2 regions of the Streptomyces sp. NPDC104307 genome follow, and region 1 is predicted to be linked to the other one. Evidence: riboswitches for the same ligand, from Rfam matches in the RefSeq annotation. Region 1 holds a riboswitch; the other holds the start of a gene.
The links. A riboswitch is a leader RNA that binds a small molecule or an ion and turns the genes downstream of it on or off. The one in region 1 is predicted to bind S-adenosylmethionine.

Region 2: linked by a shared signal. The riboswitch ahead of ACZ601_RS03745 (hypothetical protein) and the one ahead of ACZ601_RS01155 (glutathione S-transferase C-terminal domain-containing protein) in region 1 are both predicted to bind S-adenosylmethionine.

Annotation. Positions count from the first base shown of each region.
Region 1 covers NZ_JBVJMU010000001.1:309,879-315,555, reverse strand. The annotation lists gene ACZ601_RS01160 (ATP-binding cassette domain-containing protein) at 1-2,292, shown strand, start outside; gene ACZ601_RS01155 (glutathione S-transferase C-terminal domain-containing protein) at 2,277-3,113, opposite strand; SAM riboswitch class IV at 3,384-3,530, opposite strand; gene ACZ601_RS01150 (amino acid ABC transporter permease) at 4,086-5,090, shown strand; gene ACZ601_RS01145 (amino acid ABC transporter ATP-binding protein) at 5,087-5,677, shown strand, end outside.
Region 2 covers NZ_JBVJMU010000001.1:901,445-907,121, forward strand. The annotation lists gene ACZ601_RS03735 (cytochrome P450 family protein) at 1-1,142, opposite strand, end outside; gene ACZ601_RS03740 (cytochrome P450) at 1,139-2,434, opposite strand; gene ACZ601_RS03745 (hypothetical protein) at 2,637-3,029, opposite strand; SAM riboswitch class IV at 3,079-3,188, opposite strand; gene ACZ601_RS03750 (phosphocholine-specific phospholipase C) at 3,351-5,417, opposite strand; gene ACZ601_RS03755 (SAM-dependent methyltransferase) at 5,672-5,677, shown strand, end outside.

The DNA.
Region 1 (5,677 bases):
AACCTCAAGGACGTCAGCATCGAGATCCCGAAGCGGCGGCTCACGGTCTTCACCGGGGTCTCCGGCTCGGGCAAGACCTCGCTGGTGTTCAACACGATCGCCGCGGAGTCGCAGCGGCTGATCAACGAGACGTACAGCGCCTTCGTCCAGGGCTTCATGCCGACGCAGGCGCGGCCCGAGGTCGACGTCCTGGACGGACTGACCACCGCGATCATCGTCGACCAGCAGAAACTGGGCGCCGATCCGCGTTCCACGGTCGGCACGGCCACCGACGCCAACGCGATGCTGCGGATCCTCTTCAGCCGCCTCGGGAAGCCGCACATCGGTCCGCCCGGCGCGTACGCCTTCAACGTCCCCTCGGTCCGGGCGAGCGGGGCCATCACCGTCGAGCGCGGTGCGAAGAAGGCGGTGAAGGCGACCTTCAACCGCACCGGCGGCATGTGTACGCGCTGCGAGGGCCGGGGCACCGTCTCCGACATCGACCTCACCCAGCTCTACGACGACTCCAAATCGCTCGCCGATGGCGCCTTCACCATCCCCGGCTGGAAGTCCGACAGCTTCTGGACCGTCCGGGTCTACGCCGAATCGGGCCTGCTCGACCCCCACAAGCCGATCCGTAAGTTCACCAAGAAGGAGATGCACGACTTCCTCTACCGGGAGCCGGTCAAGGTCAAGGTCGAGGGGGTCAACCTCACCTACGAGGGACTGATCCCCAAGATCCAGAAGTCGTTCCTGTCCAAGGACAAGGAAGCGCTGCAACCCCACATCCGCGCGTTCGTGGAGCGCGCGGTCACCTTCACCACCTGCCCCGAGTGCGACGGCACCCGGCTCAGCGAGGGCGCCAGGTCCTCGAAGATCAAGCGGATCAACATCGCCGACGCCTGCGCGATGCAGACCAGCGACCTGGCCGCCTGGGTCGGCGAAATCGACGAGCCCTCCGTCGCACCGCTGCTCACCGCGTTGCGGCAGACCCTCGACTCGTTCGTGGAGATCGGCCTCGGCTACCTCGCGCTCGACCGGCCGACGGGCACCCTGTCGGGCGGCGAGGCGCAGCGCGTCAAGATGATCCGCCACCTCGGCTCCTCCCTCACCGACGTCACCTATGTCTTCGACGAGCCCACCGCCGGCCTGCACCCCCACGACATCCAGCGGATGAACAGGCTGCTGCTGCGGCTGCGCGACAAGGGCAACACGGTGCTCGTCGTGGAGCACAAGCCGGAGACGATCGCGGACCATGTCGTCGACCTCGGCCCCGGCGCCGGCACGGCGGGCGGAACCGTCTGCTTCGAGGGCAGCGTCGAGGGACTGCGGGCCGGGGACACCGTCACGGGCCGTCACTTCGACGACCGGGCCACCCTCAAGGACACCCGGCGGGGGCCCACCGGCGCGCTGGAGGTCCGGGGCGCGGACGCGAACAACCTGCGCGGCGTCGACGTCGACATCCCGCTCGGCGTCCTCGCCGTGGTCACCGGCGTCGCCGGCTCCGGCAAGAGCTCACTGATCCACGGCTCGGTCTCGGGACTGGACGGGGTGGTGTCGATCGACCAGGGCGCGATCCGCGGCTCGCGACGGAGCAACCCCGCGACGTACACCGGACTGCTCGACCCGATCCGCAAGGCGTTCGCCAAGGCCAACGACGTGAAACCGGCCCTGTTCAGCGCCAACTCCGAGGGCGCCTGCCCCGGCTGCAACGGCGTCGGGGTCGTCTACACCGACCTCGCGATGATGGCGGGCGTCGCCACCGTCTGCGAGGAGTGCGAGGGGAAGCGGTTCCTGGCCTCTGTGCTCGAATACCGCCTCGGCGGCCGCGACATCAGCGAAGTGCTGGCGATGTCGGTGACCGAGGCCGAGGAGTTCTTCGGCAGCGGCGAGGCACACACCCCGGCCGCCCACCGCGTCCTCGGCAGGCTGGCCGACGTCGGACTCGGCTACCTCAGCCTGGGCCAGCCGCTCACCACCCTGTCCGGCGGTGAGCGGCAACGGCTCAAGCTGGCCACGCACATGGGCGAGAAGGGCGGGATCTACGTCCTCGACGAGCCGACCACCGGCCTGCACCTCGCAGACGTCGAGCAGCTGCTCGGCCTGCTCGACCGGCTGGTCGACTCCGGGAAGTCCGTCATCGTGATCGAGCACCACCAGGCGGTCATGGCGCACGCCGACTGGATCATCGACCTGGGTCCCGGCGCCGGTCATGACGGCGGCAGGCTCGTCTTCGAGGGCACCCCCGACGACCTCGTCGCGGACCGCTCCACCCTCACCGGCGAGCACCTCGCGGCCTACGTGGGAGCCTGAGGCAGTGAGTCAACGGCGGCCACCCCGCCCGGCCCGTCCGGAGCCCCCGGCATCTGCGGTGTCCCGGGGAAGGCGGGGTGGCCGCAGAGGCGGCGTACGTACTCCTTGAGCCGGGGGCGGTCGCCGAGGGCGCCGACCGGGCCGAGACGCACGAGCGCCACCCACAGGTCCACATCCCCGGCGGTCAGCTCCTCGCCCAGCGCGTAGGGCCGCCGGTCGAGGGACCGGTCCAGCAGGTCCAGGGCCGCCGACCGCTCGGAGGACCCCGCGTGCGGGGTGACGTCCCGGTCCAGCAGCTCGCGCAGGGCCTCGATGCCGTCGGCGAGCTCCGGAGGACGCAGCGCAGAGGGGCGGGCCTCGTCATGGCCGGAGAGCAGGCCCGCGAGATCGCGGAGTATGTCGGGCGTGTGGTTGCTGACGATGCGCCCGCTCCACCGGTCGCACAGCGCGGGCGCCGTCAGCGGCCCGTCGTAATGGTGCAGCGTGGCCTCGTACGCGCCGCGCAGCGAGGCGTACGCCTCGGGTGTCCCGGCCGGGTGCCCCAGGAACGTGGTGGCGACCGAGTCCCGGAGACCGAGCAGGCCGAGGGTGATCGAGATACGCAGCGAGCGCGGACAACTCGCCGACAGGAAAAGCTCGTAGCGGTGCGGAGCGGGATAGAAGCCTCCGGCCAGACCGACCCCGATACGGCTGTGGATACGGGAGGGCGGCACGGCGATGGTGGGACGGGGGTGCGTGGCGCACGGACTCGGGCCGGATGAGATCGAGCCGCACGTGAGGGAGTTGCCTGTGCTGGAACTGCGCGAAGCTGTCTCGGGCATGACTCTCCTGTGGAGATCCCTGTGGGAACGAGGAAGCCACCGTCGCCTTGTGGGCACCAGCGGCCGGATGTGGAACGGCTGCGCTCGCGCACCGGTCCGAATCACGACAGCGCGGACGTGGGCGCGTCATACGCGACAACGGACCCGTGCGCGTGCGGTATTCCGGGCTAGTAGGCGCTGGAGACACGCAGCAGATCGATGTGCAGGCGCCTCGTCAAGCCGTTCCTGGACAAAACCCACCCGTCCCGACTCCGGGGCCCGCGAGACGCGGGGCCACGCTTGCCCCGCCACACCGGCGGGACCCGGTCGTCACCCGGGGCACCCCGTCGCGGTGGAAGGGTTGCCTGCCAGCGGGCCGGGGCCGATGAACCCCGTGAGCAGGACGGATCCCGCACGGGGGCGCTGACAATCGTGACCGTCCACGTCAGTTTCGGTGCGCCGGGTGACGCCGTCAAGGAGGCCACAGGGGCCATCTCGCCTGTTGGTCACCCGCGTTGACATTCCTGTCGGCCCATGCATAACTTGCGGCGCGGAACGGCTCCGGGTAGCGGCGATACGCCCCGGCCCGCCGGCCGGCGCCCCAGCACACCGCGGGGTGCCGCAGTTGAGGACCGGACGGTGTCCGGCAGGCGCGAGGCCCCGCGGGGCGGATCGGTGACGGTGAGAGCGATGCACGCAGCTGAGGGGATGGCTGCCTGGCGGTCCCGAGGCCGCGTCCTGCTCTGCGCGGACCGCTCCGTCGACCTCCAGCGTGTCAACAGCGCGCTGTGTACCGCCGCTTGTCGCGCTCTTCGTCAAGGCTGACGGCCCTCTGACTCCCTGACGTCCACCGCTGCCGCGGTGCGTCCCCTCCCCGCCCGGCCCCCTGCTCCGCGCCGTGCTGCCCGCGCCCCGCCGCGTCGTTCCCGACGACCGGCGTGGTGAGGCGCTGCCGTCCGTGGTCCGGGCCGTCCGCATCCGCTGGAGCCCTCCGTGAGTGAATCCCCCGGCGTAGCTGTGTCCCCAGGGTCAGCGCCGCCCGCCGAGGCGGCCCCCCGCCCCGGGCCACCCGTCGTGCCGAAGCCGCCGGTCCCGCAGCGGGTCCGCCCACTCCTGCGGCCCGGCCGCTGGATCGTCACCGTCGTCGTGCTGGTACTGGTCGCCCAGATCGTCCACGGCCTGGTGGCCAATCCCTTCTACCAGTGGGACCGGTTCCGGTACTGGTTCCTGCGGCCCACCATCCTCGACGGCCTGCTCGTCACGCTCGAAGTCGCCCTGTTCAGCGCCGTTCTGGGGCTGCTCGGCGGCGTGCTGCTGGCCCTGGCCCGGCTCTCCCCGAGCCCTGTGCTGCGCGCGGTCAGCTGGGTCTACACCTGGCTGTTCCGGTCGGTCCCGCTGATCGTGATCCTGCTGTTCCTCTACAACTTCAGCGCGCTCTACCGGACGCTGAGCGTGGGAGTGCCGTTCGGCCCGGCGTTCTTCAGCTTCGACGAATCACGCCTGGCCACCGACATGGCCGTCGCCGTCATCGGTCTCAGCCTGAACGAGGCGGCGTACGCCTCCGAAGTGGTGCGCGGCGGCATCCTCTCCGTCGACCAGGGCCAGCACGAGGCGGCAGCCGCCCTCGGCCTCCCGAAGCGGTACCGGTTCGCGAAGATCGTCTTCCCGCAGGCCCTGCGCTCGATCACCCCGAACTACGTCAACCAGCTGATCGGCCTGATCAAGGGCACCTCACTGGTCTTCTACGTCTCGCTGCTCGATCTGTTCGGCTCCGTACAGAGCATGGGCAGCACCTACCCCGGCGACATCGTGCCGCTGCTGCTGGTCGCCACCGCCTGGTACCTGATCCTCACCAGCGTGGTGTCCGTCATCCAGTTCTACGTCGAGCGGTACTACTCGCGGGGCGCGCTGCGCACCCTGCCGCCCACGCCGCTGCAGAGGCTGCGGACCGGACTGGGTGATCTGCGGGCACGGGTCCGGAAGGAGACAGCGATATGACCGCGGAGACGACGACCGGAACAGCGGAAGCGGCCGAGCCCGCCGGGACACCGGGTCAGGCCGGCGCGGTCGCGGCGCCCCCGGCGCGCCCCGCCGCGGTCGAGGTGCACGATGTGCACAAGTGGTACGGCTCCCAGCGCGTCCTGGAAGGTGTGGCGCTGACCGTGCGTCCCGGGGAGGTCACGGTCGTCCTCGGACCGTCCGGCTCAGGGAAGTCCACCCTCCTGCGGGTGATCAACCACCTGGAGAAGCCCGAGATCGGTCATGTCAGTGTGAACGGCGAGCTGATCGGCGTACGCAGGCACCGGGGGCGTCTCAAGGAGCTGAGCGAGCGCGCCATCCTGGCGCAGCGCGGCCGGATCGGGTTCGTCTTCCAGAACTTCAACCTCTTCCCGCACCTCACCGTGCTGGACAACGTGGCTGCCGCCCCGGTCGCGACCGGGAAACTCACCAAGCCGGAGTCCCGGGAGCTGGCCCGCGATCTGCTCGACCGGGTGGGACTCGGGGACCGGGCGGCCGCCTATCCGCGCCAGCTGTCCGGCGGGCAGCAGCAGCGCGTGGCCATCGCCCGAGCCCTCGCCCTGCGG
Region 2 (5,677 bases), 590 kb from region 1:
GGCAGCGCTATCCCCGCCTCGACCCGGGAGAGCGCGGCGCCGGGGCAGATGTGCGGACCGTGGCCGAACGTCATGTGCCGGATGGGGGCGGGGCGAGTGATGTCGAAGGCGTCCGCGTCGGCGCCGTGCTGCTCGAAGTCCCGGCCGATGGCCCGGTACGAGATGACCACGCCCTCGCCCTTGGCTATGACGTCGTCACCCACCTGGATGTCCTCGGTCGCGAACCGCATCAGCAGATGGGTGGTCGGGGTGTCCCACCGCAGCGTCTCCTCGATCACCGCCTCCCAGGAGGCCTCCCCGTCGAGGACCATCCGCAGCTGTTCCGGGTGGGACAGGAGGGCTCGTACCGCGTTGAGAATGAGCCCGATGGTGGTCTCGTGGCCGGCCGCGACCATCGCCTTGAGGTTGCCCACCACCTCTTCCTCCGTGAGCGGCTCGCCGCCCTCGTCGGCGAGGATGAGCGCGGAGGTCAGGTCGTCGGTGGGCCGTGCGGCCTTCTCACGGACCAGCCCGGCGTAGAAGACGTCCAAATCGGCCAGCAGGGACAGCCGTTCGTCCTGCGGGGTGAGCATCGAGAAGAAGGCCTTGTACTGTCTGGTCAGCATGGCGTTCTCGGCGGGGTCCACGCCCATGAGCATGCCGACGACCCGCATCGGCAGCGGCTGCGCGAACACCGATTTGAGGTCGACGACGGCCCCGTCCCTGCCACCGTCCGCGAGTGCGTCCAGCAGTTCCCCGGTGAACTTCTCGATGTCGGGCCTGACGGCCTCCAGCCGCCGTGGGGTGAGCGCCTGGGAGGTCTTGGTGCGCAGCCGTCGGTGCTCGGCGCCGTCCACCGTGAACATGGACCGCCCGGCGTCGATCATGCCGATGAGCGGCCACGCGTGCGTCACCTCGCCGCTCTGCCACAGCCCCCAGGCGTCGAGATCCTTCACCAGCCTCGGATCGACCAGGAGTTGACGGGCGTCGGCGTGCCGGGTGATCGTCCAGGCGGGTACGCCGAGCAGCTCGATCCTGGCGAGCCGGCCGGCCTCACGCAGCCTCGCGGTCTCACCGTCCAGGTCCTGGACCATGGGGTCGATGACGACGGTCCCGGCGCCGTCCGGGACGGCAGCGTGCGCGGCGGCGTGAGGGCAGTTCACGAGAGGTCTCCTGTCGTACGAACGGGGGTGAACCGAACGGGCAGCGCGGTGGTACCGCGCAGGAACGCGGAGGGCCGTCGCACCAGGTCCGCGACGGGGACCCGGAGCTCCAGGTCGGGCAGGCGGTCGAGCAGCACCTCGATGCCGGTGCGCGCGATGGTCTCCGCGATCTCCTGGGCGGGGAAGGGGCACCGGTACTCGCCGTGGCTGAAGGCGAGATGCGCGCCGTTGCCGCCCTGGGCGGCAAAACCGCCGCCGGTCAGGCTCTGCCGGATCAGCGGATCGGTGTTGGCGGCGCCGAGCCCGAGCAGCAGCATGTCCCCCGCCCTGATCGGCCGTCCGCCGAGCCGGGTGTCGCGGGCGGCCCAGCGTCCGGCGAGGATCTGCGTCGGCGCGTCCTCCCAGAGCACCTCGTTCATGGCCTCGCCGACGCTGCGCCGGCCGCCCGCCATCGACTGGGCGAACTCGTCCTCCGTGAGCATCAGCCGCAGCGAGTTGCTGATCCAGTCGGCGGTGGTGAGGTGCCCGGCGGCGGTGATGGCCATCAGGTCGAGCATGTACTCCTCGTCGGTGAAGGCCTCGGGGAACGCGAGCATCCGGGAGGTCACGTCGTCGCCGGGGGCGGCACGCTTCGCGGCGACGAGTCGTGTCATGTGTTCCCCGAAACGCAGGTGGGCCTCCTGCGCGCCCGGACCGCCGTCGGCCAGGTCCTTGAGCACTTGGGCGATGGAGCCGCCCTCGTCGTCGGGGAATCCGACCAGCCTCGCGAGGACCAGGACCGGAAGGGGCTCGCAGAAGTCGGCGACGAGGTCGGCGGTGCCCCGGCTGCACACGGCGTCGATCAGCCGGTCGGCCAACTGCTCGCAGTGGCTGCGGATCTCGAACGGGTCGGCCCCTTCGAGGGCGGGTCCGACCATCCGCGCATGCCGCCGGTGCTCGTCGCCCGCGCTGAAGTAGATGGACGGCAGCGGCCGCCCGACCATGGGCAGCAGCGGCCAGTCCTGCGGGATGTGCTCCCACTGGTTCCAGAGGCCGACGTCGCGAGGGAACAGCTCACCGTCACTGGTGACCTGATGGAGTTCCCGGTAGCCGATGACCAGCCAGGCGGGGAACCCGCCCGGCAGCTCGACGGGGACGACCGGCCCGTGGTCCCGCCGCATGGCGCGGTAGACGGCTCGCGGCTCGGTCTGGAACGAGGGCCCGCCGAGGGGCACGGGGCCCGGCCCCGCGTGCGCGGGGCACTCCGGAGGAGGTGGGACGGGCTCGGGCTCTGCGGAGGAAGGGCGCGTCATCGTCCTGACTTCTGTGGCGGAAGCGTCACGCATCACGATCGTGCGGTCAACGCCCGCCCACTATAAGGATTTTATGTGACCCCACAGCGGTCAATGACGATCAAATGTGCACTCAACATGAAGCAACCGGTCGACATCTCACGACAATTGACGACCGAATCCAGGCACCACCTCCAGGCACCGACGCCGAACGGCGACGCGGCTACGAGCGCACGGAACCCGGGTCGCCGCACAGCTCCCCTGCCTCGAAGGCTACGTTGACGAGTCCGGCGACCCGGTCGGCACCGGTCACGAGCTTCAGCGCATGCCACCGGGAGAGCCAGTACACGCGTCCCCGGTGGCCGGCGAGGGTCTCCCGCAGCCCGTCCGGAGCATGCGTCCACACCTGCGGAAGGGCGCCCGCGTAGTCGAACGCGGCCCGCAGACCGACCCAGCCGTCGTCCCGGACATCGTCCGCGGTCAGCAGTATCTCGACGGCCTGACCGGGCTCCTGCCGGCACTTCTTGGCGTGGATCCAGTGCACTTGGTGGCCTGCGGCGTACCGCTCGCAGTCCTCGCTCCGCACGGAGCCGTGCTCGGGGAGATGACGCAGCATGGTGAGTCCCGCCTTCCGGGGATGATGGACCCCGAGCGCTCTGCACCGCGGTCCGCTGTTCCCCGCACCTCGCGCACGGGGCAGGTCGTCACCCGGAGCACCCGCAGCGGAGCGGGGTGCCGTCCAGCAAGCCGGGGCTGCGCACTGGAACTCATGACCCGGCAAAAACCCTAACGCACCGAGCGGGCGCGCCCCGACGCGCGGGACCGCCCGCCCGACGGACGGTCAGGGACGCACAGGAACGGGCCGGACCTGGCCCGTGCGCCCCCGCCTCTCTCCGATGGCGGTCCGGCTTGGATTCAGCCGCCCCGCGCCGCCCGGTCAGCCGGTGACCAGGCCCGGGTCGCTCGTTCCGGCCTCACCCGTCTCGACGTGTCCGGCGAACCGGCGGAGGAACGTGGCGTCCGCGTCCGAGACCACCTCGATGTCGTACCAGCGCTTGCTTCCGCGCAGGTCAACGGTGTGCCGCACGGTCGCGCCGGACCGCACCGCGAAGGTCTGCGCCCCGCCGCCGTAGGCGTCCGCGTTGCGCACGGTCAGCTGGACCGTCTCCGTACCGGCATGGGTGAGCGTCAGGTCGAGAGCTCCGTTCACCGGGTTATGACGCGCCGTCACCTCCGGCCCGGCCGCCTTGCCGGGGCCCCTGAAGGCCCGCAGGAACCCGTTCGGACCGTGCACCGTGAGGTCGGTCACGCCGCTGGAATAGGCCGTGTTCCAGCTGTCGGAGAGCGACTTGCCCGCCTCTGTGGTGTAGGTCCAGGGCCCGTCACCGCGGTTGGCGGACGTCACCAGGAACTGCGCTCCGGCCTCGTCCCCGCCACCGAAGGTGAGCTGGTACTTCCCGGCGCCCGGGTCCGCCGCCCCGTCCACGAGCGGCGCGTACCGCAGTGGCCGGGTGGGCCGCGTGCCGGACTCCTGCTTCGGCACGCTGCCGGAGACCGGCGGCACCGGAACGTAGTCGGGGTGCCGGTCCCCGTCCGGCGGCGCGTATCCGTCCGTGGAGGGCAGCCCGGCGGGCGCGGTCTCCGTCCGGCTGAAGTCGAAGGCCGAGGTGAGGTCGCCGCAGACGGCACGCCGCCAGGGCGAGATGTTGGGCTCGCGCACACCGAAGCGCGCTTCCATGAACCGGATGACGGAGGTGTGGTCGAAGACCTCCGAACACGCGAACCCGCCGGTGCTCCACGGGGACACGACCGTCATGGGCACGCGCTGCCCGAGCCCGTACGGCCCGGCCGCGTACCGGACGTCGCCGGGGAAGTGGTCGGCGGAGGTGTCCACGGTGGACAGTCCCTGCGCCGCGCCGGACGGCACGAACGGCGGCACGACGTGGTCGAAGAAGCCGTCGTTCTCGTCGTAGGTGATGAAGAGGGCGGTCCGGCCCCAGACCTCGGGGTCGGAGGTCAGCGCGTCCAGCACCTGCGAGATGTACCAGGCACCGTAGTTCGCGGGCCAGTTGGGGTGCTCGCTGTAGGCCTCGGGCGAGACGACCCAGGAGATCTTGGGGAGCGTACCGGCCCGGACATCGGCCTTCAGGTCGTCGAGGAGCCCGTCGCCGTTCTTGACGTCGGTCCCGGTGCGCGCCTTCTCGAAGAGGGGATCGCCGGGCTTGGCGTCACGGTAACTGTTGAAATAGAGAAGCGAGTTGTCTCCGTACGTCCCCCGGTAGGCGTCGTCGATCCACCCCCAGGAGCCGGCGGCGTCGAGCCCGTCACCGATGTCCTGGTAGACCTTCCACGACACCCCGGCCTCCTCCAGCCGCTCGGGGTAGGTCTTCCAGCCGTACCCCGCCTCGTCGTTGCCGAGCACGGGACCGCCGCCCGTGCCGTCGTTGCCGGTGTACCCGCTCCACAGGTAGTAGCGGTTCGGGTCGGTCGAGCCGAGGAACGAGCAGTGGTACGCGTCGCAGACGGTGAACGCGTCGGCGAGGGCGTAGTGGAACGGGATGTCCTCACGTGTCAGGTGGGCCATCGTCGTGGCGGTCTTGGCGGGCACCCACTGGTCGTACGCGCCCTTGTTCAGCGCCCGGTGCCCACCGGCCCAGTCGTGGTTCAGGTCCTGGAGGAACTGCAGCCCGAGGTCGTCGGCGGGCGGCCTGAACGGCAGCACCTCCTTGCCGGCCAGGTCCTTCTGGTGCCAGACCGGCTTTCCGCCGGGCAGCGTGACCGGACGCGGGTCACCGAAGCCGCGCACACCCTTCATCGTGCCGAAGTAGTGGTCGAAGGAACGGTTCTCCTGCATCAGTACGACGATGTGCTCGACGTCCTGGAGCGTGCCCGTACGACCCTTCGCGGGCAGTGAGGCGGCGCGGGCGATGCTGCTCGACAACGTACTGAAGGCAACCGTGCCTCCGGCGAGTTGCAGGAGGCGACGACGGTTGATATCTGCCATGAGTGGGGGCCTCTGTGGGGTGAGGAAACATAAGGGCGAAAACGACAGGAGTGTTCCAGAACCGACGGTCCGGCGGAAGACCCGTGCAGTGTGCACACGATGGCGTTCAGCCGAACAGTCGACAACGGGGCGGGCCGGCACCGAAGCAGGCGCCACCCCGGCCCCGGTACGAACCGTTCGCCTTGTCAGGGTTGTTGGCACCTACATTGGGGGCGGCGGAGTTGTTCCGCCCGGATGAAAGACGGATGGAGCCCATGACC